DNA from 3 places in the Pelotomaculum schinkii genome. Region 3 is predicted to be linked to each of the others. Evidence: riboswitches for the same ligand, from Rfam matches in the RefSeq annotation. Region 3 holds a riboswitch; each other region holds the start of a gene.

Region 1 (8,078 bases), on a different contig from region 3:
GGACAATGCTGCAGTACAAGTATAGATTAGGTTCAGGTAGGTAGTTTCTAAATAGTAAAGAATAAAAAAGGAGAAAATCACATGATTAAAAAAACCTTATTAATAAATGGAGTTAAAAAACATCTCACGGTGGATCATGAAGAATCCCTCGCAAGTGTATTAAGAAATCAACTCTTGCTCACAGGAACCAAGGTTGGCTGTGGTGGGGAAGGAGAATGCGGTGCATGTACGGTTATATGGGACGGTATGCCTGTGAGGTCTTGTCTCTATACAATGGAAAGAATACCGGATAATGCTCAGATTATTACAATCGAAGGCGTAGGCACAAAAGATAACCTGCACCCGCTTCAGCTTGCTTGGATGGTTCACGGATCAGCACAGTGCGGTTTCTGTACTCCAGGATTTATTGTTTCTGCTAAAGCTTTGTTGGATCAAAACCCAAATCCTACTAGAGAAGATGTAAGAGATTGGTTCCAGAAAAACAGAAACCTCTGCAGATGTACAGGATACAAACCATTAGTGGATGCAGTTATGGATGCTGCCAGGCTAATGAGAGGTGAAATTCAAAAAGAAAATTTGTGGTTTAAACTGAAGGACGGCGACAGTATACTTGGGTCAAAAGTAATCCGTCCATCCGCTGCTGCAAAAGTTACAGGAACCTGGGATTTTGGAGCAGATTTGGAAATAAAAGAACTTCCTAAAAATACTCTGCATATCAAGCTTGTACAAGCGACAGTGTCTCATGCAAATATTCTTTCCATAGATACTTCAGAAGCTGAGAAAATGCCGGGAGTATTCAAGGTTTTAACCTATAAGGACGTTCCTGGAACAAACAGAATCAATGGTCTGGCGTTTCCACAGAACAAAGGGGACGGTAAAGAAAGACCAATTCTTAATGATAAGAAGGTATTCCAGTTTGGGGACGCCGTTGCTATGGTCCTTGCAGATACTCCTTACCAGGCAGAACGGGCAGCAGCAAAAGTTAAGGTTGAATTGGAAGAACTGCCGGCATATCTGAGCGCGCCTGCAGCTATGGCTGCAGATGCAATTGAAATACATCCCGGTACTCCAAATGTATATTTCGAAACCCAGATAGCTAAAGGTAACGACACCGCACCTTTAATGAAAAGCCTGCCACATGTGGTTGAGGATGATTTTTATGTTGGAAGACAGCCGCACCTTCCTCTTGAGCCGGATGTGGGGTTTGCATACCTTGATGAAAAAGGAAATTTAATGGTTCATTCAAAGAGTGTAGCTATCCATTGTCATGCTTTGATGGTTGCAGAAGGTATTGGAATTCCTTTAGAAAAATTATTTATTGTACAGAATAATGCAGGAGGAACTTTTGGATATAAATTCAGTCCGACAATGGAAGGTCTGCTTGGTGTTGCTGCACTTGTTACAAAGAGACCTGTATACCTCGAATTCAACATGTTCCAGCAGATAACTTATACAGGAAAAAGATCACCATTCTTTATCAATCTCAAGCTGGGAGCTAATAAGGATGGAAAACTTGTTGCTATGGAATCAGACTGGACGGTAGACCATGGTCCATACATGGAATTTGGTGATCTTCTTACAATGAGAGGCCACCAGTTCATTGGCGCCGGTTACAATATCCCAAATATCAGAGGCGAAGGTAGAACAGTTGCTACAAACCATGCATGGGGCTCGGCTTTCAGAGGTTATGGTTCACCGCAAAGCTTGTTCTCATCAGAAGTATTGATGGATGAACTGGCAGAAAAAATTGGAATGGATCCATTAGAGTTAAGATATATAAATGTATATAGAGAAGGCGATACCACACCAACTGGTTGTAAACCTGATGTAATTGCTTTCCCACAGGCAATTGATAAAATAAGACCTCTTTACCAGGAGGCTAAGAAAAATGCTGCAGCCAAGAATGCACGAAGTGGAGATATCAAATATGGCGTAGGCGTATCACTGCTTGAGTATGGCTGCGGACTTGACGGTGCAGATTCCTCGGAAGCATGGGCAGAGATAACACCAGAGGGAGTTACAGTAGGAAATTCATGGGAAGACCATGGCCAGGGCGCAGATATGGGAACACTGAGCTTTGCATATGAAACATTAAGGCCATTGGGAATAAAGCTTGAACAAATAAAACTGGTTATGAATGATATGAGATATACACCGGACAGCGGAGCTGCAGGTGGAAGCCGTTCAAACGTTTTTACAGGTAATGCTACAACAGTTGCATGTAGAAATCTCTTGGATGCTCTGAGAAAACCGGATGGTACTTTCAGAACATACAATGAAATGATTAATAAAAAACTGCCGGTAAAATATGCTGGAAAATGGACTGCACCATGTACTGCATGTGATGTAGCTACAGGGCAAGGAAATCCATTCCCAATCTACATGTATGGTGTACTTTTAGCAGAAGTTGAGGTTGATACTACAACAGGCAAAACTAAAGTTGATAAACTAACGATGGTATCGGACTGCGGTACGATAATTAATAAATTGGTACTTGAAGGTCAGCTTTATGGTGGTCTGGCACAGGGAATAGGTCTTGCGCTTAGCGAAGACTTTGAAGATTTGAAAAAGCATACGACCCTTATAGGCTGTGGGATCCCGGAAATTAAGGATGTTCCTGACAATATAGTTCTTATTCACCAGGAGACTCCAAGACCACTTAGCTATTATGGTGCGGCAGGCGCTGGAGAAATGCCTCTCTCAGCTCCGCATGCAGCGATTGTCAATGCAATTTACAATGCCACCGGAGTACGTATAACTAAGCTGCCGGCATATCCGGAAAAGGTTCTGGAGGGCTTGAAAAACCTTTAAAGTTAGTTGATATATTACATGTTAGTAAACTAAACTAATAAATATGGAATTGGAGTATATGGAAAAACTCCAATTCCATATTTTAATAATCCAGGAAAGTTCGCTTCAAAGCCTTGCAATTTCTAGATTTCATAAAAAGCTTCACCTGAGAAGTATGGAGCGTAGCGAATTGTAAACGGGTAAACCAATAAAATTTGGGTTTTGATGTTATTGATTTATCCGTTTATTATAATGGAGGTATTCTCAATGGACAATGAAAAGCTGCTGAAAACGGGTGACAGGTGTATTTATGATGAACCTGCAGCTTGTACGGCATGGTGCCCTATTCACATGGATGTGGCAGCATTTGTGGCGGAGATGGGAAAAGGCAATTTTAATAAAGCTTATAAAATATTGGAGAAACGAATGCCTTTTACAAGAGTGCTTGGCATGATTTGCGACCATCCTTGTGAAAGTGCATGTGTGAGAGAGGCTGCCGGTGGAGCGATAAGGATATCGGAGCTTGAGAAGGCAGCAGTAAAGCATGGGTACACACCCCCTAAAAAAGCACTGCCCATTCCTAAGAATGCTGGCAAGGTTGCTGTGATTGGAGGAGGTTTAAGCGGGATTTCGGCCGCATTGGAACTTGACAGAAAAGGTTTTAAGGTCACAATTTATGAAAAGTCGGATAAACTAGGCGGTAGATTATGGGATTACGAAGGTGCAAACCTTGAAAAGGCTATTATAGAAGAAGAGCTTCAAATATTCAGCAAGTTAGATATTGAGGTAATTTTTAACAGACGTATCAGCCAAAAAGAATTAAAAGAGATTATTAACGAGAACAATGCGGTTTTCCTTGGCACGGGCGAATGGAATGAGAATCTGCAAATTAATCCTGAGACTTTTCAAGTACAGTATTCATCCCTATTTGCGGGGGGAAGACTGTTATATAAAAATGGCTCTACTATTTTATCGGTAAGTTCAGGCAGAAGAGCTGCAGCTTCCGTAGAAAGATACGTTAAGAGACTTTCCATGACGGCTGCAAGGGAAAGGGAGGGGGCATTTGAAACACCTCTTAAATATGAAGTGGATGATATTGAACCTGCAGCGCCGGTTGTAAGGACCACTGACGTATACAGCGAAGATGAGGCTGTAAATGAAGCCGGACGATGCTTTAAATGCAGGTGCACAAAATGCATTGATTCGTGCAGTCATATGAAGAAGTTCAATATTGGTCCGAAAAATTATACAAGGCAAATTAATCATAACGAAAATGTAATCCTGGGTACACGGTACGCAAATAAGATGATAAATTCTTGTACAATGTGCGGTTTGTGCGGTGAACAATGTCATGTGGGCATCAACATGAAGGATATAATACAGGAGACCAGGGAAAGTATGGTAGAAAAGGGCAAAATGCCTCCTTCTGCACATGATTTTGCGCTGCAGGATATGGAGTTCAGCAACAGCAGCCACTTTTTCCTGGTTAAGTCTCCATCGCCAAAATACGCGCAATCTCTTTTTAAAGGGGATGAATCAGGTACAGAACAGGCAGACTATCTGTTTTATCCCGGATGCCAGCTTTCAGCGTCCTATCCGGAGTATGTCGAAAAAGCTTATAAGTACCTTTTATCCAGGATAAAAGAAGGCGTTGGAATAATGCTTGGCTGCTGCGGCGCCCCCGCCGACTGGGCGGGTAGACAGGATTTGATGAAGAATAGTATTGAAAGATTAAGAGACGCATGGGCTGAAATGGGCAAACCTACTTTTATTCTGGCGTGCTCAAGCTGCTGCGGCATCTTTGAAAAATATCTTCCGGAGATACCTTTTATATCTTTGTGGGAAATCTTTGAACGTTATGGACTTCCGGAAACCGCCCAAAATGGGAAGAACCATATTTTGAATGTCCATGATGCCTGCTCTACAAGGCATAATAAAAATATTCACGAAAGTCTGAGAAATATCGCGGTAAAGCTTGGTTATGAAATAAAGGAACTGAAATATGCAAAAGAAAAAACAAAATGCTGCGGATACGGCGGACTTGTCTATTTTGCGAACCGTGAACAGACAAATGACTTTGTGATAGACCGAATAAACGAAAGTAATGAAGATTTTTTGGTTTACTGCGCTATATGCAAGGATTTGTTTGTGGAGGGCGGTAAAAGCACCTATCATATTCTGGACCTGATTTTTGGGGAGAATTTGGATGAGATAGCGCATAAAAAAATGCCGAATCTTTCACAAAGACATGCAAACAGAGCGCAGCTTAAAAAGAAATTGCTAAGAGAATTATGGAATGAAGAGTCGGAGGCGGAATTAACCAAAATGGAGGATTTAATCATTCCTAGCGAAGTATGGCGCATTATGGACGAACGGTATATTCTTCTGGAAGACATTGAAAAAGTCATAAAACATGCGCAGGAATCCGGCGAACGGTTTTTTAATCCCGAAGATTCAAGTTTCTTAGCCAATCAGCGAATTGGAAATGTTACCTATTGGGTACGCTATATTGAAAAAGACGGGGCAATTCAAGTAGTCACAGTTTACAGTCACAGAATGGAAGTGAAAAAAGAATAGAAAATGAACCCGCTTCAATCTTGAAAGTGTATATGGTGTCCGCGGTATAAAGGCCATCTTGGCGCTTTTGTATCGGACGATGTTCCTGAAGCAGTTGTCACAGTAAAAAGGAAGGTTCAAATGAGCTTGCTCAGCTATCAAAATAGGCTTGGATCAGGGTTTCTACTGATAACTGAATTTCATGTTTAGTGTATTTATTTTATGTTTAATGTTTTAACGTATATCATTTATTTGATGTGTAGCATTTTAATGTCAATTATTGCAATGTTTTATCAAGTCGTGGGGTATATTTCACCTTTATTTTCAATATAACCTATAATTATTTGAAGAGTACTATTATTTTATTGCTTGCAGCTATTTTAAAAATTTAGCAGGACTTTGGGGTTTTTAGTAGAAATTATGTGGAAAAGGCTGTTAATGCCAAGAAAACATAAAAAGCCTAAAACATAGTTTAAAATATAGTACTTTAAAACTTAAAATCTCCGAGCCGGATTTGCCTAAGGCATTATAGCTATGACTGCCGGCCGTTAGGGTGTGACGGGAAACCGTCGTGCCTTCCAATGCGAAAAGGAGACTGCAATGGCGCTGACGCCGGGCCGGCTTTATTTTTCGCAAGCTGTCCGGCATTTTTATTTTTGGAGGTGGTAAATCCGGTTGTAGTGACGATTGGCAAACAAATTATGGAGGGAATTACGTTGCAGGACAAAGTTAAAATGGTTTCCCTGGCTATTGTTATTCTTACGGTTCTCTTGTTTGTACTATCCGGCTGCGCTAAACAGCAAGCGACTGCGCCGCCAGCGCCGGCTGTCGCCGGCCAAATCCTGCTGGCCTCCACCATTGGTCCGATTGACGCCGGGATTGTGGCGGCGCTGGAAGAGAGTTTTGAGAAAAAGACCGGGATACGGGTCAGACATGTGGGCGCCGGTACGGGCGCTGCCCTGGAAATGGCGAAAAGCGGCAATTTTGATGTCGTAATGGTGCATGCCAAGGATCTGGAGGAAAAGTTTGTTGCCGACGGATACGGGACCAAGCGCATTGACCTGATGTACAACGATTTTGTAATTGTCGGGCCGGAATCGGATCCGGCTCAAATCAAGGGACTAAAAACACCGGCTGAGGCGCTGAAGAAAATTATGGATACAAAATCCCTTTTTATTAGTCGCGGGGACAACTCCGGTACGGATGTTGCGGAAAAGGCCCAGTGGAAGGCTGCCGGGCTGAAGCCGGCGGGCGACTGGTACCACGTATATGAAAAAGGTTCGGAAGGCAACGTCAAGACCTTAAAGTATACCGATGAGCAGAACGCTTATACTATTATCGATCGGGCTACATACCTGACCGTGAAAGACCAGGTCAAATTGAAAGTGCTGGTGGAAAAAGACGAGGCCCTGCTTAACTACATTTCCCTGATCCCCGTCAACGCCCAGAAGTTCCCGGAAGTTAAAGACGAGTTGGCCCAGCAGTTTATTGATTTTTGCACATCAATCGAGGGACAGACGATCATCAGGGATTTCGGCAAGGATAAATACGGTGAGCCATTGTTTTTCCCCAATTCCACCGAGGGGAAAAACCTGCCCAAGTAGGTCGTAAGTCATAGGTCGTATGGCGTAGGTATATACTGCATTCCTATTGGGTCAATAAATAAATTAAACACTAATATGAAAATGTAGTTCGCAGTTTCGTTTTTTGGTATCAGCGAGAATAAAAGCTCAGCGAGGTGCGATTTCAATCGCACACGGCGCGCCAGCGCCGCACTTATGGCAGTCAATGTTGCATTTGTGCGAATGAATTCGCACCTACATTTATAAAGACAACTCAGTACGTTATTTCAAGTAAAATATTTGGAGGAGGACTAACTTTGAGTAAAAAGAACTTTTTAGCGCCCCTTATGATCCTCATGGTAACAATGCTTTTGGTCGTTTTCGCAGGGTGCGGCAAACCGCAAGTGAAAGATGTGATCCTCGCCACCACCACCAGCACCCAGGACAGCGGGCTCTTAGACGCGCTGATCCCGATTTTTGAACAGAAGACCGGATATAACGTTAAAACTGTCTCTGTAGGCAGCGGCGCCGCTATCACCATGGGTGAAAAGGGAGAGGCCGACGTCCTCCTGGTGCACTCTCCCGCGGCCGAGAAAAAGATTGTGGACAGTGGCGCAGTTGTAAACTACCAGCTCGTGATGCATAACGACTTCATCATCATCGGCCCCGCTGGGGACCCTGCCGGTATCAAAGGGACTAAAGCAGGCGACGCCTTTAAAAAAATAGCGGAGAATAAGGCTGTTTTCGTTTCGAGAGGAGACAATTCAGGCACCCACAGTAAAGAAAAAGCAATCTGGGCGGAAGTCAAAATCACTCCGGAGGGCAACTGGTACCAGCAGAGCGGCGCCGGGATGGGGCAGACCTTAAACATCGCCAATGAAAAGCAGGCCTACACTCTGACCGACCGGGCGACATACCTGGCCCAAAAGAAAAATATCAACCTTGAAATCCTGTCGGAAGGGGATGCGTCGCTCCTGAACATCTACCATGTGATGCAGGTTAACCCGGAAAAATTCAGTACTGTCAACAAGGATGGAGCAAAAGCATTTGTTGATTTCATGGTCGACCCCGATACCCAGAAGACCATCGGTGAATTTGGCAAAGATCAATACGGTCAGGCGCTATTCACCCCTGACTCCGGCAAAAAAGTAGAGGATCTCGGTAAGTAAC
Region 2 (8,078 bases), on a different contig from region 3:
ATTGCCCTGGATATACTCCAGCGGAGCGCCCCAATTGAGTAGGTGTATTGCGTAGGATGCCGGTTCTGGGGAGCTCCCTGTAACCGGCGTGATCATAGCTCCAGATTATGTAAAGAAAGCTCGAGCGAGAAATACGAAAACTGCGGCTAATCAGCTTCACAGGAGTCTTTAAACCTGACAAAAAATTGCGTACCGTCAGGACTTGTCTTAAATTCAATCCTGGAATTATGACGTTCAGCAATGCTGTAACAAACAGCCAACCCTAGACCTGTGCCGGTTTCCTTTGTGGTATAAAACGGTGTTCCTATTTTTGGCAGTATATCATCCGGGATCCCTTTACCCTGATCCTGAACTGCTAAAACAACTTCCCCCGCGTCCTGGTAAGTTTTTATCGTAATTGTACCCCGGTGTTCCATAGCCTCCATCCCGTTGCGCACAAGGTTAAAGATGATTTGCTTTATTTCTTTTTCATCAAGAGACATATCCGGAATTTCAGCCAGCTCGAAGACAACGTTATAGTCGCTTTTAGTAGCATCGGCTTGCAGTAAAGGAGCAATCGAACTAATAATACTATTAAGGTTATTCATCTTTTTTTCTATCGCCTTATTTTTAGCCAGAGATAAAAACTCGGTTATAATCGAATTAGCCCGATCCAGTTCATTCATCATCAGTGTGAAATATTCTTTGTCCGCAGAGTAAAGTTCTTTTTTCCCAAGCAGCTGTAAAAATCCCCTTACCGTTGTCATTGGGTTCCTGACCTCGTGGCCTATTGCCGCAGCCATTTCACCCACCAGGTTTAATCTGTCCAAACGGGCCATCTCAAGTTGCAAGCCCTTCTTTTCTGTAATATCTTCTGATATCTTAAGGAAATTGGTTGTCATACCATCGGCGTTTTTAAAAGCAGTAAAATAAGTATGCTCCCAGAATGAATCGGAGTTCTTTTTCTTGATAAGCAGTTCACCGCTCCATTCTTTCCCTTCCCGTACTTCTTCATATATCTGCTCATAAAATTCAGCGGGCTCACTTCCCAGGCGGCTTATATTTAAACCGGTTATATCTTCACTTGCATATCCGGTAACCCGGGTAAACTGCGGATTGACAAATTCAATATTTCCATCTGTATCCGTTAATACAATTATCGCCGGGCTCTGTTCCACAATGCGGGATAATTTAAAGGTCTGTTCCTCCGCAAACTTACGCCTTTCAATTTCTCCCTGTAATTCGTCCAAATTTTCCTGCAGCCGCTTCCGGCTCTCCGCTTCAAGATTGGTGATGCTGCCGATAAACCAGCCCATCAAAAACATTACGCTGATGAGAATAAGATTTTGTTCAAATGCCTTTATAACGGGTTCGTGATAGAACAACATGCTGCTCAACGTCAGGAAGGCGGAACCCAAAAAAGCAATGAACAGGCCGCCGTTTTTGCCCAGTACGGTGGCAGCCACAATAACAGGCAGCAGTATTGCCACCTGTTTGCTGTATGGGTCGTGCGGGAATTGCAGCAAGACAAATGCGGTAACGAGAATGGGAAAAATAACATAAGCTATTTTGATATATAGAATTTTCTTTTGATTTAACAATCTTTCCAAAAACTTATACAAAAAAGCTGCCACAACACCTATTGTTCCTGTAATAAGAGCAAAATAAAGATTTAAAATAGAGCTAAAGCTTTTGCCTAAAGAAAAGGAAATAAAAAAAATCAATATGCAGGCCATCTGAACCCCGATAATATATTCAAAAATTTCCCACTCCCTGGTTTTTTTGATATCCGTCATGTAACTATTACCCCTTTAACAGATATCATAAAAAGAGGTGGCTGCCCACCCCTTTTTATGTATTATTTTCTGAGAGATTCAGGGACTTCAGGCTGGTATTGGCCAAAACCACAAGCGCTGGCGGAAGCTATCCCGGCGAGGAATGTCATCACCGTTACCGCCAAAAGAAACAGCTTATTAGCCAAACCCTTCATTTTTTTCACCTCCTTGTCTCAAAATAAAGGTGCGGTCAATAAAATTCATCAATTGATGTCCAGGCCCGGTCAACATAAAACTGACCCAGATGAGACAAAAAGCGAGGCTTGCCTGTACCACTTTGGCGTGTTCCCAGACACTGTCGCGCAATATGATCGTGATTGCTGCAGCCAGCAAAAAAACCAACAGGGAGTATATTTTAAGTTTTTTCCGTCTGACCGGTGAAACAATCGGCGCGGCGGGGTTGTCAACCGGAGCTAATTTAATGATCGCGGTAAAACCTATTAATAATGCAAGTAAAGCGATGATATCAAGACCAATTTGACTGTATTTGGGAAAAAACATAGCGCCCAAAGACATTAAGGTAGTCGACAATATTGTAATGAAAGCGCACCGCCAGGGAGAGTCGGAGTGCGCGCCGCCGGCGGTGTGCCGGAATAAAAATAAAGTGGCCAGGATGGCAATAGTGGCCGGTAAAATCCCCAGCAAAAAGCCGATCAGCAATATAGCGGAGAGGTTTAGCGAGTTGATGATGATGATGTCGGTGGCATAGGCCAGGACCATTTCTTTTTCCTGGGAAGCGCCGGTTTTCGCGCGCAAGTAGCTTGCCAAGCGCCTGCTGACGGCCATGTAACTCATACTCTCCACATACCCTCCCTGGGTCTTTTAAACTTCGCGTACAAGATCGCGAGCAGAATTATAACTACATTCTGCGGGAAGCCAATCATTTTCCACAGAACCCAATTCGTGTCCGGCAGGGTGCTTATATTTAAATCTAAAAAGTGTGAAAATATGATGTTGTTTAATGATTCAACTGTCGCTACTATTGCTTCAGTGACAAAAGAAGCAATAAATACACTTGATAATTTTGATCTGGTTGCTTTGCACAATAGAACAACCATGGAAAGGATTAAGAACGCCGTGTGCACCCCAAAAGACGCGCCGGCTGTCCTAATTAGATATATGGCTATACAAATGATAGTTGCTGTGGGTATAACAAGCAGCCACCTGATCGGGACCCTTAAAATAGCTAACACTAAGGCAAATGTGCCAGTCATTTCGGGGATGCCCTGCAGCAGAAACCAAACAAATTTTGTGTCCATGGGTCTGCCTCACTCACAAGACGTCTTACTTATTGTTTCGACAAAAAGCTGATATCACCTAGCAATATAACTTAAAATATTCAGACACATTTCGATAAATCTCGACATTATTCCGGGGACCATACACTCCTCATGAGTTGACTGGTTTCTATACGTCTCTTTGGATTGTCCATACCATATTTCTATAAAAATAAAAAAAACCGGATTGGTTCATCCGGATCCCTAACAAAACACATTGTTTCATGGTGGAAATATCCGCCGGGGGATATTGGTTATCCCGCTCAGCCAGATGGAAAACCCCTCCATAGAGGGGGCAAAGTTTATTGTTTTTCCTCACTTGCTAATATTTTTATTGCCTCTGTTTCTTCAACTGTTTTAAGGCATTTTTTCAATTGATCGGTCTCAATTTCTCCGCAAATTATCACAACAATACTATCTTCGATTTCTATGCGGCAGTTGTATTCTTTTTCCTTCCCAATTACCACCGGTATATGCTCCCTCCTTTTTTTGAAATGAATTCCTGACTACCCTTGTCTTAAAATATACTATGACATACGATTGTAATTCATTAATAATTCCAAGAAAAAAGCTCCGGCCACAGAACCTGGAATAATAACCATAAAGCACAAAAAGCCCCGCTCCGGAGAGCGAGGCGATATCCCGCGAAAAAACCGTCTCAAATGGCGGGCCTAAGTTTACTACAGTCGGTCAGAACCAAAACAAGGGCGGTAGAAGGTAAAAGTTTACAGCATAAATGTTTTGACAGAATAAAGGTTTTATTCAATATGCATAGAATTTACTTTTTGTTACTCCGAGTCCGGAGACCTAAGGTATGAAGCGCTATGGTCCCGGACCGATAGGGTTTGCTTGGAAACGGGCAAGCCTCCCGTGTGGAAAGGAGCATGTTTTTTTTGCTATGCTTTTTTACCGCACGTGCGTGCGGTTTTTGTTTTTGCAAGAAAAATTTCAAACTTGTTGGAGGATTGGGATAGTGGTTCAAGAAGTCTGTTTATTTATCAATGGAAACTGGATGACTACCAGGCAGAAGGAAAAAGTAATAAACAAGGCAACCGGTAAAGCTATAGCTGAGTTTTTTTTAGCCGGACCGGCGGAAGTTGATGCTGCTGTTGCCGCTGCGCTGGAAGCGTCCAGGACGAAGAAGTTATCTCCTTACAGTCGCTTTGAGATACTCAAAAAAGCAAGCGAACTATTAATGGACCGGCAAAGCGAACTGGCCTCCATAATTTCTCAGGAGGTTGGGAAAAACATTAAAGAGGCAATGGGAGAAGTTGCCCGCGCTTCCCAGACGCTATTGATTTCCGCAGAAGAAAGCAAACGGATCAAAGGAGAAATCGTTCCTATCGCCGGTTCTCCCGGCAATGAAAACCGCCGGGCATGGACCATACGCGTCCCCCGGGGGGTGGTCTGCGCCATTACACCCTTTAATTTTCCACTCAACCTTACCTGTCATAAAATTGGCCCGGCCATCGCAGCTGGAAATACTGTCGTTTATAAGCCGGCCAGTGCAACTCCCATCATCGGGGCCAAATTGTGCGAGATCATGGCGGAGGCCGGCTTGCCTGCAGGCTGCTTAAATATGGTTATGGGGCCTGGCGCTTTGGTCGGCGACGCCCTGGCCAGAGACAAGCGTATTGCTTACTATAGTTTTACAGGAAGTTCTGAGGTGGGGATAAAGCTTAAGACTTCAGTTGGCTTAAGGCCTATTTCCCTGGAACTTGGCGCCAACTCACCCACGATAGTGCATAGTGACGCGGATATAAACGCAGCGGCTGAGGCCTGTGTCCGTTTTGCCTTTGCCAACGCGGGGCAGGTATGTATATCCGTGCAGCGGGTATATGTTCACCGCCCGGTTTATGATGCGTTTTGCAGGCGGGCTGTCTCCCTGACCGGGACCTTAAAAGTCGGCGATCCTTTGGAGCCAGCCAACGATTTAGGTTCCATGATCAGTGAAAATGAATCAGCAAGGGCTGAGGAATGGATTCATGAAGCCGTTGCCGGAGGCGCCGAGATATTGATTGGCGGCCGCCGCCGCGGACCGTTCCTGGAACCTACCATATTAACCAATGTTCTTCCTGAAATGAAGTGCGTTTGTAATGAGATTTTTGCCCCCGTTTTCTGCATTATTGCCTATGATACAATTGATGAAGCCATCGCTTTAGCCAATGATTCCCGTTATGGACTGCAAGCGGGTGTGTTTACTAATTCCCTTGAGATTGCATGCCGTTGCGCTGAAGGACTGGAAGCCGGCGGGGTAATTATAAATGATGTTTCTACCTTCCGTACAGACCTTATGCCCTATGGCGGCTGGAAGGAAAGCGGCACAGGTAAAGAGGGGCCTCGTTATGCAATAGAGGAGATGACTGAAGAAAAAGTCGTTGTGATAAAACTCTAGTGCCGGCATCAGCAAGAATATACCCAACCGTCCCAGAACTACCCGGCCAAAGTGCCGGGGTTTTGCTTCTTATAATATTTCTTTATGATTACTTCACCAGTACATGACAAAATATACAATACAAGTGCTTCAGCTATAGTTTTATTGTATAATTTAAATAAGACAAAATAAGAATAAAATACAATTATACCAATGGGGGATAGTATGGATTTAATTCGAGAGTCAGACCTTCCCGGAATCGGACGAAAGTTTCAAATCAATACACGCAGTGGAGATAAGCTCGTTGTTGTTATTCACGATGACGGAAGGCGTGAAATCTATCATTTTGATAACGATGACCCCGAAGAAAGCATATCAATGGTTACACTTGATGATGCCGAGGCCCGCCGTGTGGCAGGTATTATCGGCGGCATGTCCTATATGCCGAGGGATTTGGAATCGGTTGATGTGTGTTTTGATGAAATGTTTATTGAATGGTACAAAGTTGAGCCGGGCGCCAAATCGGCTGGTATGACGATCGGCGATTTGGGCATTCGCAAAAGAACAGGCGCCACTATTATTGCTATTGTGAAACGTGACCAGATCAAAATAATCAATCCCGGGCCGGAGCAAATAATCAGGGAAGGGGCAACCCTGGTGATATTGGGCGAGAGGGCAAAGGTAAAAGCCTGTAAACACTTAATCCAGCACGGGAGTCTTTAGGTAGTGGAGCAGCATTTGCTCTTTGAAGTTGGGCTGGCCCTGGGCATTATTGCGTTTGCCGGCCTATTATCCTCCCGCTTGCGGTTTTCAATTGTACCGTTGTTAATACTGGCCGGGATGCTTGTTGGACCACAAACGCCACATTTTGGGGTTCTTGATTTTCGCTTCATAGATAGTGCTCCATTAATTGAATTCCTGGGACGTTTGGGTATACTCTTTCTTTTGTTTCACCTGGGACTCGAGTTCTCCGTCGGAAGGCTGGTAAAGGCGGGCCGTTCCATTATTCGGGGTGGAATTATTTACATGGCAATCAACCTGACCCTCGGATTGCTGTTGCCCTTTTTACTGGGATGGCCGTTTAAGGAAATCTTAATCGTGGCAGGGATTACAACAATCTCGTCAAGCGCCATCGTTGCCAAAATGATTGTTGACTTAAAGCGTACGGTTAGGCCGGAGACAGAAATGATCCTTGGCCTTATGATGTTTCAGGATGTTTTTGTAGCTGTTTATCTTTCTGTTGTATCAGGCCTTGTCTTAACTGGGGCAACGTCTACCATGAATGTATTGGCTTCAGCAGGACTGGCGCTGGGATTTATTATTGGAATTGTCTTCCTGGGACGTAAGCTTCTCTCACAGTTAAACAGATTATTAAATATTCCCTCTGATGAAGTATTTATGCTGGTGTTGTTTGCAATTCTTGTAATCATTGCCGGGTTCTCGGAAACCATCCATGTTGCAGAAGCTATCGGGGCCTTGTTGGTGGGTCTGGTACTTGGTGAGACTGAGCACCGGGAACGGATTGATAAGCTTGTGGTTCCCTTTCGAGACTTATTTGGGGCAATATTTTTCTTTAGTTTTGGGCTCAGCATCGATCCCCTTGCTCTTGGTGGGGCTGTCTTGCCTGCTTTAGCGGCTGTTGGCTTGACATTAACCGGCAACTTTGCCTCCGGGATGATCGCCGGCCGTATGTCTGGATATTCCCATATGGCCTCTACCAATGTAGGCTTGACCATAACATCGCGTGGTGAGTTCTCCATTATTTTAGCAAAACTCGCCATGGCCGGAGGTCTGTTGCCTATCCTGCAACCTTTTGCGGCTCTTTATGTCCTTATTTTAGCAGTGCTGGGACCTTTGTTGACCAAGGAATCCAGGTGGATCTACATCAGCCTGAGTCGAATATTCAGATGGCCCGCATTAAAAGACAAAGAAAAACCAAAGCAAAAACAAAAGAAAGCAGTCGCAGAAAGTTACTGACAAATAAAGAGAAACTCTTATATATTTAAGTCCAGTTGGAGGCGCACTGCCCGTCGCGCACAGAAAGGACGACTGAATCGTCGTCCTTTCTCCTTAGCTGGTCTTTTGGTTGATTATTTCTTTTAATTGACCCCATTCAGGTTGAAATATTCCCTCCGGCATCAGCTTCAAATCAGGTGATAGAACCGGTTTGATATCCATGTGGGCCAAAACGTCTTTTTCCAGATCGCTGCCGGGCGCAATCTCGATTAGGGTCATGCCTTCCTTTTCAAGTTTAAATACAGCCCGTTCTGTAATATACATGGCAGGCTTGTTAATACTTTGCGCGTACTTCCCGCTGAAGGCAATCTGCTCACAAGCTACTATAGTCCATATTAAGATGTGTAATAATAGTACAAAAAATGGTACAATAAAACCGAAAATGTAAAGGGGTGATAATATGGCTCAAATAATAACTTCAAAAGAAGCTGCAAATCTGATTAATGACGGGGATGTAATAGTTACAGGAGTCGATGGTCTTACCGGATGGCCTCAGGAAATCGTGGATGCTATAGAGGAACGTTTTTTACGTGAAGGACATCCAAAGAACATTACCTCTATCAGAGCATCTGGAGGAGGTAATTTTACTTCACCGAC
Region 3 (8,078 bases):
TCCAATACGCCATTGGATTAATATCGTAGCCGGTAATATCGCACCCAAGCCGATTGGCTTCAATTAGCGGTGTCCCCCCACCCATAAACGGATCAGCTATTTTAATACCTTTTAAGGTGTGTGCCTTATAAAAATTATCCTTTAAAGCACCTTCAACAAACTCAGACAACAAAAGCCCCCGGAATAAGGTGCCGGGGCGTCTGGCAAACCATTTATGTACTGCAATAATTGGGCGATAATTCTGTTGGATTTGTTTTTCATAAAGGGCTAAATCAGAAATAAATGGGATGTCAAAATCTTTCTCAATCATTATTTCCCTCAGAAATCCTTACTTGTCCTTGTCTTATTCGCTAACCTAAACCAGCTTTCCTGCAAAAGTTTTTTCAGTTGCTGTATGCCCTTTATTGAAACTTTCTGATTCCTAAAATTAGGACTGATTCCAGTAGATTATTATGTTAGATAAATCTTACCCAAAAGGAAATATTATAAAATAACTCTTATTTAATCAACTAACTTTCATATAAGAATAACCTGCCTTTTTAATATATTGATTACAATAACTACCTTTGGAGCCTGCATTCATCAATTCATTATAAACTTCTTCCGGTACACCAAAATACTGGTAAATACCACTCTTAATAAACTCGATTTCAAGAGTTAATGTTTCACTCTCATATCCTACTGATGCTAAATTACTTGATTCAACCGGAATTCTAATCATTTTTTCTCCTCCTAAGTTAAAAGTTTGTTTATCGACATATTATTACATTTAACCATTCTGAAAGAAAGAATATTTCCTTCAACAGTTACTATTAGCAGAACAATTGCTAACTTCAAACATTGTTTACCGCCAAACACACTATGAGATCTCTAAATCTAAAAAGAAACCGGCTCCCGTATTATATGGGAGCCGGTTTCTTCAAGTAATACTTAACTTGCCTTCTCTACCTTCACCGCGCAGACCTTGTATTCGGGAATCTTGGAGATCGGGTCGCGCGCCGCGTTAGTTAACTTGTTGATCGGCACATCCGGGTATTGGAACGAGGTAAACACCATACCCGGCATTACAATTTCAGTAATTTTGGCAGCCAGTTCCACTTCACCGCGGCGGGAGGTAACCTTGACCTTGTCGCCTTCCGCGATCCCCAGCTTGGCAGCGTCAATGCAGTTAATCTCAAGGTATTCCGTCGGGTAGAATACCTCCAGGGCGCCGGTCCGCTGGGTCATGGTACCGGTGTGGTAGTGGTATCTCCTGCGTCCGGTGCTGAGGATGAGCGGGTACTCCTCATCGGGCATTTCGTTGGGCGGAATATACTCCACCGGGTGGAACTTGCCCAGCCCGCGACCGAATTTGCCGGCGTGGAGGAACTTGGTGCCGGGGTGCTCGGGTGTCGGGCAGGGCCACTGCAGGCTGCCCTGTTCCAGCCTGGCGTAGTTGATGCCGCCGTAGGACGGGGTGACTTTGGCTATCTCTTCCATAATCTCACTGGCTGAGCCGTAATTCATGGGATATCCAAGCGCATTAGAAACCATGCAGATAATTTCCCAGTCGGGCTTGGCCTCTCCCGGCGGCTCGACTGCCTTGCGTACGCGCTGGACACGCCGCTCGGTATTGCTGAAGGTGCCGTCCTTCTCGGCAAAGCTTGCCGCGGGCAGGACCACATCGGCCAGCTGCGCCGTCTCAGTCAGGAAGATGTCCTGCACTACCAGGAAATCAAGCGACTCCAGGTTGTGCGCGGCATGGTTGGCGTCAGGATCCGACAGGACCGGGTTCTCGCCCATGATGTAGATAGCTTTTACAGATTTACCTGCTTCGTCGATAATTTCACCGACAGTTAAGCCCGGCTTGGACGGGAGCTCGTCAACACCCCAGGCGGACGAGAACTTGGTCCGGTTCGCCTCAAGAGCCACCGGCTGGTAGGCGGGGAAGAAGGCCGGCAGCGCGCCCATGTCGCAGGCGCCCTGGACGTTGTTCTGGCCGCGCAGCGGGTTAACCCCGCTGGACTCCTTGCCGATCTGGCCGCAGAGCATGGTCAGGTTGGCCACGGCAAAGACGTTGTGCGTACCGCAGATATGCTGGGTCAGGCCCATGGTGTAGAGGATAGTGGCGTTTTTGGCCTTGGCGTAGCCCCTGGCCACTTCCTTGATGGTTTCCGCCGGCACGCCGGTTATTTCCGAAACATAATCAGGCGTATACTTGGCAACTGTTTCTCTTAACGCTTCAAAATCCTCGGTGCGCTCTGTTACAAATTCCTTGTTCCAGAGACCCTCGGCAATAATCACGTTGGCCAGGCCGTTTAACAGGGCAATATCAGATCCGGAATTAATCCGGAGGTGGTAATTGGCCAAGCCGGCTATTTCAGTCTTACGGGGGTCAACCACAGCCAGGGTGGCCCCTTTACGCAAGGCTTTTTTGACCTGTATGCCGATGACGGGGTGTCCTTCGGTGGTATTGGTCCCGGTGGTAAGGATAAAGTCAGCATCGGCAATTTCCTGGATGCTGTTGGTCATAGCGCCGCTTCCAAACGCTGCCGCCAGACCGGCGACAGTAGGAGCGTGTCAGAGACGGGCGCAGTGGTCGATACTGTTGGTACCGAGCGCTGCGCGTGCCAGTTTGTTCATTAAATAGTTTTCTTCGTTGGTGCAGCGGGCGGAGGAAAGGATGGCAATGGCTTCCGGACCGTAGCTGTCCTTAACCGCGCCAAACTTCTCCTTCACCAAAGCGATAGCTTCATCCCAGGTAGCTTCCTCAAACTTACCGTCCTTCTTAATCAGAGGCTTCTTCAGACGGTCCGGGTGGTTGATAAACCCGTAGCCAAAGCGGCCTTTGACGCACAGGGCGCGTCCATTGACATCGCCTTCGGTCGAGGTGACCCCGATGACTTTGCCGTCCTTGACATTAAGGTCGAAAGAGCAGCCTACACCGCAGTAAGGACAGGTAGTGGTTACTTTTTCTATTTCCCACTTGCGGGCTTTGCCGAGCATCCCTTTTTCGCTCAGGGCGCCGACCGGGCAAACTGATACGCAGTTGCCGCAAAAGACACAGTTGGATATATCCGTGTCGCTATAGGGCGAGCCCATGGCAGGGGTGACAATGGAGTTAAAACCGCGGAAAGCAAAATCGATTACGTTGTTGCCCTGGATTTCCTGGCACATCCGGACGCACTTGCCGCACAGGATGCACTTGTTCATATCCCGTACGATAAACGGGTTGTCTTCTTCGATCGGGTAGCTGTGTTTTTCACCCGGAAAAGCGCCGGCCTTGACTCCGTAATAGTAGGCGTATTCCTGCAGTTTGCATTCGCCGTTCTTGTTACAGGTAAGGCAGTCCTCGGGGTGGTTGGCCAACAGGAGTTCCAGGTTGGTCTTGCGCGCTTCTAATACCGCCTCTGAGGCAGTGTATACAACCATGCCCTCGGTAGCCTCGGTCACACAGGAGGCCGGCAGGTTGCGGGCGCCCGGTATTTCCACCACACAAATGCGGCAGGCGCCAGGTTTGCTGAGTTCCGGGTCATGGCAGAAGGTGGGGATGAAGATACCCACACTCTCCGCTGCTTCCAGGACCGTGGAACCTTTCGGCGCCGTGACCTGGACACCGTCTATGGTAAGCGTAACGGTTGCCACCATTTAAAACCTCCCTTAAAAACTTCACTCCTTTCCAAATTGCGGGAGGCGCAGCAGTTTCCCACTGAACCCTATCGGCCAGCTATCATGCCCTGTGGTTTAGACAGTATGGCTCGGAGTTCATTTATATAGTTAAACAATAAGTGGTTTTATTTCTCCAGCTCTTTGAGCTTGGACAGCACATCTTCCAGCTCCAGCGCTTCCGGCCAGGATACTTCAACAAACTCTCCGTCTTTCTTGAGCATTGGGGTAAGAGGCTGGTCGCTGTAACGCAGCTCCATGCCGAGCCGTCCTTTCAGGCAGAGCGGGCGGCCCTGGCCCGGCGCCTTTGCTGACACGCCGACAACCTTGTCACCCTTGTAATTGAGGTCAAACTGGCAGCCGGCATCACAGAAGGAGCAGGTGACCTGTTTTTTCGCAATTTCATAGGTCCGGCCCTTACCGGCCAGGTTGGCGTAGTTCAGGGCGCCAACAGGGCACACAGCCACGCAGCGGGCGCAGGATACACAGTCAGATTCGGCCAGGTTGGTATCCATAGCCGGCGCCACCCTGGTCTGGAAGCCCCGGTAGGCAAAGTCAATGACCTGGCGTTCCTGAACTTGAGCACAGGTACGGACACACCTGCCGCACAGGATGCACTTGTTCAGGTCACGGGTGATATACGGGTTGGAATTATCAATGGGATAGCTATGCTTTTCACCTTTAAAGCCTGATTCCCGTATCCCATAGCGGTAAGCGTAGTCCTGCAGCCGGCAGTCCCCGTTCTTGTCACAGGTCAGGCAATCAGCCGGATGGTTGGCCAACAAGAGTTCGATAATGGTCTTGCGAGCTTCCACCACGTCGGGTGACTCCGTCTCAACCACCATGCCGTTGGTAGCTTCCGTAACACAGGAAGCCATCAACGTCCGCGCTCCTTTAATATTAACAACACATATGCGGCAGCCGCCATAACCGGGATTTTCCGGATCATGGCAGAAGGTGGGGATGAAGAAACCAGCTTCCCTGGCTGCGTCCAGTACCCTGGTCCCAGCCGGGACAGTCACTTCTTTGCCGTTGATGGTAAGGGTTACATTAGCCAATTTTCACCCTCCCCCTACGCTTTGTATATGGCGTTAAATTTACACTTGCTAATGCAGGCGCCGCACTTGATACATACAGCCGGATCAATTGAGTGAGGCTGTTTCTTCTCGCCGGTTATGGCCCCGGCCGGGCAGGCTCTCAAGCATGCGCCGCAGCCTGTGCACTTCTCCGCATCGATCGTATAAACCAGAAGGGCTGCGCAGACTCCGGCCGGGCAACGTTTATCGACGATGTGCGCTACATATTCATCACGGAAGTATTCCAGGGTACTTATAATCGGGTTCGGACAGGTTTGTCCAAGACCGCATAATGCTGAATTTTTAATCACCCTTGACAGCCGATCCAGGGTGTCGAGGTCCTCCATTTCACCTTTACCGTCGCAGATTTTTTGCAAGATCTCGAGCATCCTTTTGGTCCCCTCGCGGCAGGGAGTACATTTGCCGCAGGACTCGTTCTGGGTAAAGTTCAAGAAGAACTTGGCCACGTCAACCATACAGGTGGTTTGGTCCATGACCACCAAGCCGCCGGAACCCATCATGGAACCTGCCTCAGTCAGCGATTCATAATCAATCTTAAGGTCCAGTTTTGATTCGGGGAGGCAGCCGCCTGAAGGCCCGCCGCTCTGCACGGCCTTGAACTTCCCGCCGCCCTGGATACCGCCGGCAACATTGAAGATAACTTCTCTCAAGGTAATGCCCATGGGGACTTCGCACAAACCAGTTTTATTTATTTTACCGGTCAGGCAAAAGACTTTACTGCCCTTGCTCTTCTCGGTACCCATAGCCGCATACCAGTCGGCGCCTTTCCTGAGGATGAAGGGTACGTTGGCGTAAGTTTCCACGTTGTTAAGACAGGTCGGCTTCTCCCACAAACCCGAATTGGCGGGGAAAGGCGGGCGGACACGCGGCATCCCGCGCTTGCCCTCGATGGAATTCAAAAGGGCGGTCTCTTCGCCGCAGACGAAGGCGCCGGCGCCGGCCTTGATTCTAATATGGAAGTTGAAGCCGGAATCCAGGATGTTTTCACCCAATATGCCGAGCTCTTCAGCCTGGGCGATGGCCAGGTTGAGCCGGCGGATGGCCAGCGGATATTCAGCCCGGCAGTAGATGCACCCCTCATCGGCGCCGATCGCGTAACCGGCGATCATCATTCCTTCCAGGATCGCGTGCGGATCACCCTCGAGCACGCTGCGGTCCATGAACGCGCCCGGGTCGCCCTCGTCAGCGTTACACACGGCATATTTCTTATCCCCCTGGGCATTATATACAAATTGCCACTTCATGCCGGTGGAGAACCCGCCGCCGCCACGGCCTCTTAAACCGGATTTCTTAACTTCATCAATAACCGCCTGGCGTTCCATGCCGAGAGCTTTTTCGAGGCCCTCGTAACCGCCGGTGGCAATGTATTCACCAATGTTTTCAGGGTTTGTCCGGCCAAGACGGGAGGTAACTGAACGGACCTGCTTCTCGTAATAAGGGGATTGTTCCATAATGTCAATGCCTTCGTAAGGGGTGGCCTCGCCGGGAATCTGGATGGCCGCCCACTCATACACCGGCGTCTTGTTTATGACGTGGCTATCAAGCAGCTGAGCAACTTTATCAGGGAAAATATCCCCGTACACAACACTGGCAGCGCCCGGCAGGGCTATTTCAACCATCGGTTCACGGTAACACATCCCAATGCAGCTGGTGAAGTCAATATCTATATCAAGGCCACGGGCTGCGACCTCTTCTTTAATGGCCTCCATAACCTTACCACCGCCGGAGGCGATGCCGCACGTCCCCAAACCCACAACAATACGGGGACGGGTGAGCTTCTGTTTGTACTCTTCTTGAAACTTCGCACGCAAATCGTTTAAATTATTCATACTCTTCCACCCCCTTATTCATAAGTATCCAGGATTGCCCCAACAGCCTTGGGATCCAGACGACCATGCGTATTGTCGTTAACCATCATACAAGGCGACAGGCCGCAGGCGCCGATACAGGCCACGGTCTCCAAGGTAAAACGAAGGTCTTCTGTTGTTTCCCCGTGTTTAATTCCCAGGTGCTCCTCTACGGCTTGAAGTATTTTAGCGCCGCCCCGTACGTGACAGGCCGTGCCGAGACAAATGCGGATTATGTTGCGGCCGCGCGGCTTGAGGTGGAACTGGGCATAAAAAGTAACCACCCCGTACACTTTACTGAACGGCATATTCAGTTCCTTGGCGATTGTCTGCAGCACGTCTTTCGGTAGATATCCATATATGTCTTGGGCCCCCTGCAGTACCGGAATGAGACCCCCTTTATAATCACGGTACTTGTCCAACAATTTCAGAAACGCTTCCTCGTGGCTTAATACCACTTTTTCACCACAGGCGCAGGCTGACAATAGCTGTTCCCCCTTTCGGTTCGCTTTTAACGGTTTAATTTCTGAATCTTGACACCCCAAACGATCTTTTCCTTTTTTCTTCCAAAGGAACGCAGGTTTCCTGCCGCTTCCACCCGGTCCCCTATCTTGATATTCTCACGCGGCGCCGCAAACATAAAGACCTTAATTTTACCACTTTTGTCGTTAAGCTGGAAATTTGGGCGGTTTAACCATTTTAGCGCAGTCGCCTCCACGGTGCCTTGCAGGCGAACCGGAGTTCCCGCGCCTAATTTTGTTAAGTCCCCGATCGGGTATAGTTTGAAATCCCGCATATCCACCCGGTCTGCCTGGCGCATGTTCATTTGATTCAGAATTAACGGAATAGCCGCCAACAAAACGAGCATCGGCAGCGCTGTGCGGAGGAGGGCCGGATCGGGATTAACCGCATACGAAAATAAAACCAGGACCGTAGCCAAACCCAAGCTGATCCAGGCAGGTACGGACATCCGCATTGAGAATACTCCTTTCCGAGTAAATAAAAGTTATTCAATTAATAAAAGCTGTTTAACCGGGAAAAGCTGTTTCAAAATGCAGGATATTGCCGCCATGCAGTTTAAAACCGCCCTTATGTCAAACATTTAAGCCTTCTAACTTCAGTTGCAGGCGCTGGATATAAGCGCCTGCAACCATAATACCTATTTCATAAGATCTTCCGGGAATTCGTTACGGAAGGCGAAATAATACACGAAACCGACGAAAATCATGCCGCCCACGATGTTTCCAAGGGTGGCGGGAATGATGTTCCAAAGCCACACATCACCCCAGGTCAGCCCACCAAATTTGTGCAGGAGGGGACTCCAGTAAGTAACCGTTCCGTCAGCCGCTTTCGTTGATTTGTCAACGAGGCTGGGGAACAACTGCGTGATCCAGAGACCGGTGGGCAGGAAATACATGTTGGCCACACAGTGCTCAAAGCCGGTGGCAACGAAGGCCATGATCGGGAACCAGATGCCGAAGAATTTGCC

What was found. Region 3 has a riboswitch for molybdenum cofactor ahead of fdhF (formate dehydrogenase subunit alpha). Riboswitches for the same ligand answer to the same signal wherever they lie in the genome.
Region 1: linked by a shared signal. The riboswitch ahead of Psch_RS08105 (ABC transporter substrate-binding protein) and the one ahead of fdhF (formate dehydrogenase subunit alpha) in region 3 are both predicted to bind molybdenum cofactor.
Region 2: linked by a shared signal. The riboswitch ahead of Psch_RS14405 (aldehyde dehydrogenase family protein) and the one ahead of fdhF (formate dehydrogenase subunit alpha) in region 3 are both predicted to bind molybdenum cofactor.

What each region holds. Positions count from the first base shown of each region.
Region 1 is NZ_QFGA01000001.1:1,740,341-1,748,418, reverse strand. Features, by position in the region: gene Psch_RS08115 (molybdopterin-dependent aldehyde oxidoreductase) at 82-2,811, shown strand; gene Psch_RS08110 (pyridine nucleotide-disulfide oxidoreductase/dicluster-binding protein) at 3,058-5,367, shown strand; molybdenum cofactor riboswitch at 5,836-5,956, shown strand; gene Psch_RS08105 (ABC transporter substrate-binding protein) at 6,063-6,950, shown strand; gene Psch_RS08100 (ABC transporter substrate-binding protein) at 7,256-8,077, shown strand.
Region 2 is NZ_QFGA01000002.1:711,655-719,732, forward strand. Features, by position in the region: gene Psch_RS14380 (ATP-binding protein) at 147-1,775, opposite strand; gene Psch_RS14385 (cyclic lactone autoinducer peptide) at 1,838-1,969, opposite strand; gene Psch_RS14390 (accessory gene regulator ArgB-like protein) at 1,953-2,609, opposite strand; gene Psch_RS14395 (hypothetical protein) at 2,606-3,073, opposite strand; gene Psch_RS14400 (hypothetical protein) at 3,394-3,558, opposite strand; molybdenum cofactor riboswitch at 3,871-3,990, shown strand; gene Psch_RS14405 (aldehyde dehydrogenase family protein) at 4,065-5,486, shown strand; gene Psch_RS14410 (cation:proton antiporter regulatory subunit) at 5,691-6,188, shown strand; gene Psch_RS14415 (cation:proton antiporter) at 6,192-7,442, shown strand; partial or broken gene Psch_RS21715 (acyl CoA:acetate/3-ketoacid CoA transferase) at 7,536-7,796, opposite strand; gene Psch_RS14425 (malonate decarboxylase subunit alpha) at 7,882-8,078, shown strand, end outside.
Region 3 is NZ_QFGA01000003.1:42,076-50,153, reverse strand. Features, by position in the region: gene Psch_RS16310 (DUF1156 domain-containing protein) at 1-310, opposite strand, end outside; gene Psch_RS16305 (KTSC domain-containing protein) at 506-721, opposite strand; gene fdhF (formate dehydrogenase subunit alpha) at 931-3,624, opposite strand; molybdenum cofactor riboswitch at 3,636-3,755, opposite strand; gene Psch_RS16295 (NADH-quinone oxidoreductase subunit G) at 3,774-4,703, opposite strand; gene nuoF (NADH-quinone oxidoreductase subunit NuoF) at 4,718-6,571, opposite strand; gene nuoE (NADH-quinone oxidoreductase subunit NuoE) at 6,586-7,074, opposite strand; gene Psch_RS16280 (hypothetical protein) at 7,101-7,565, opposite strand; gene Psch_RS16275 (formate/nitrite transporter family protein) at 7,749-8,078, opposite strand, start outside.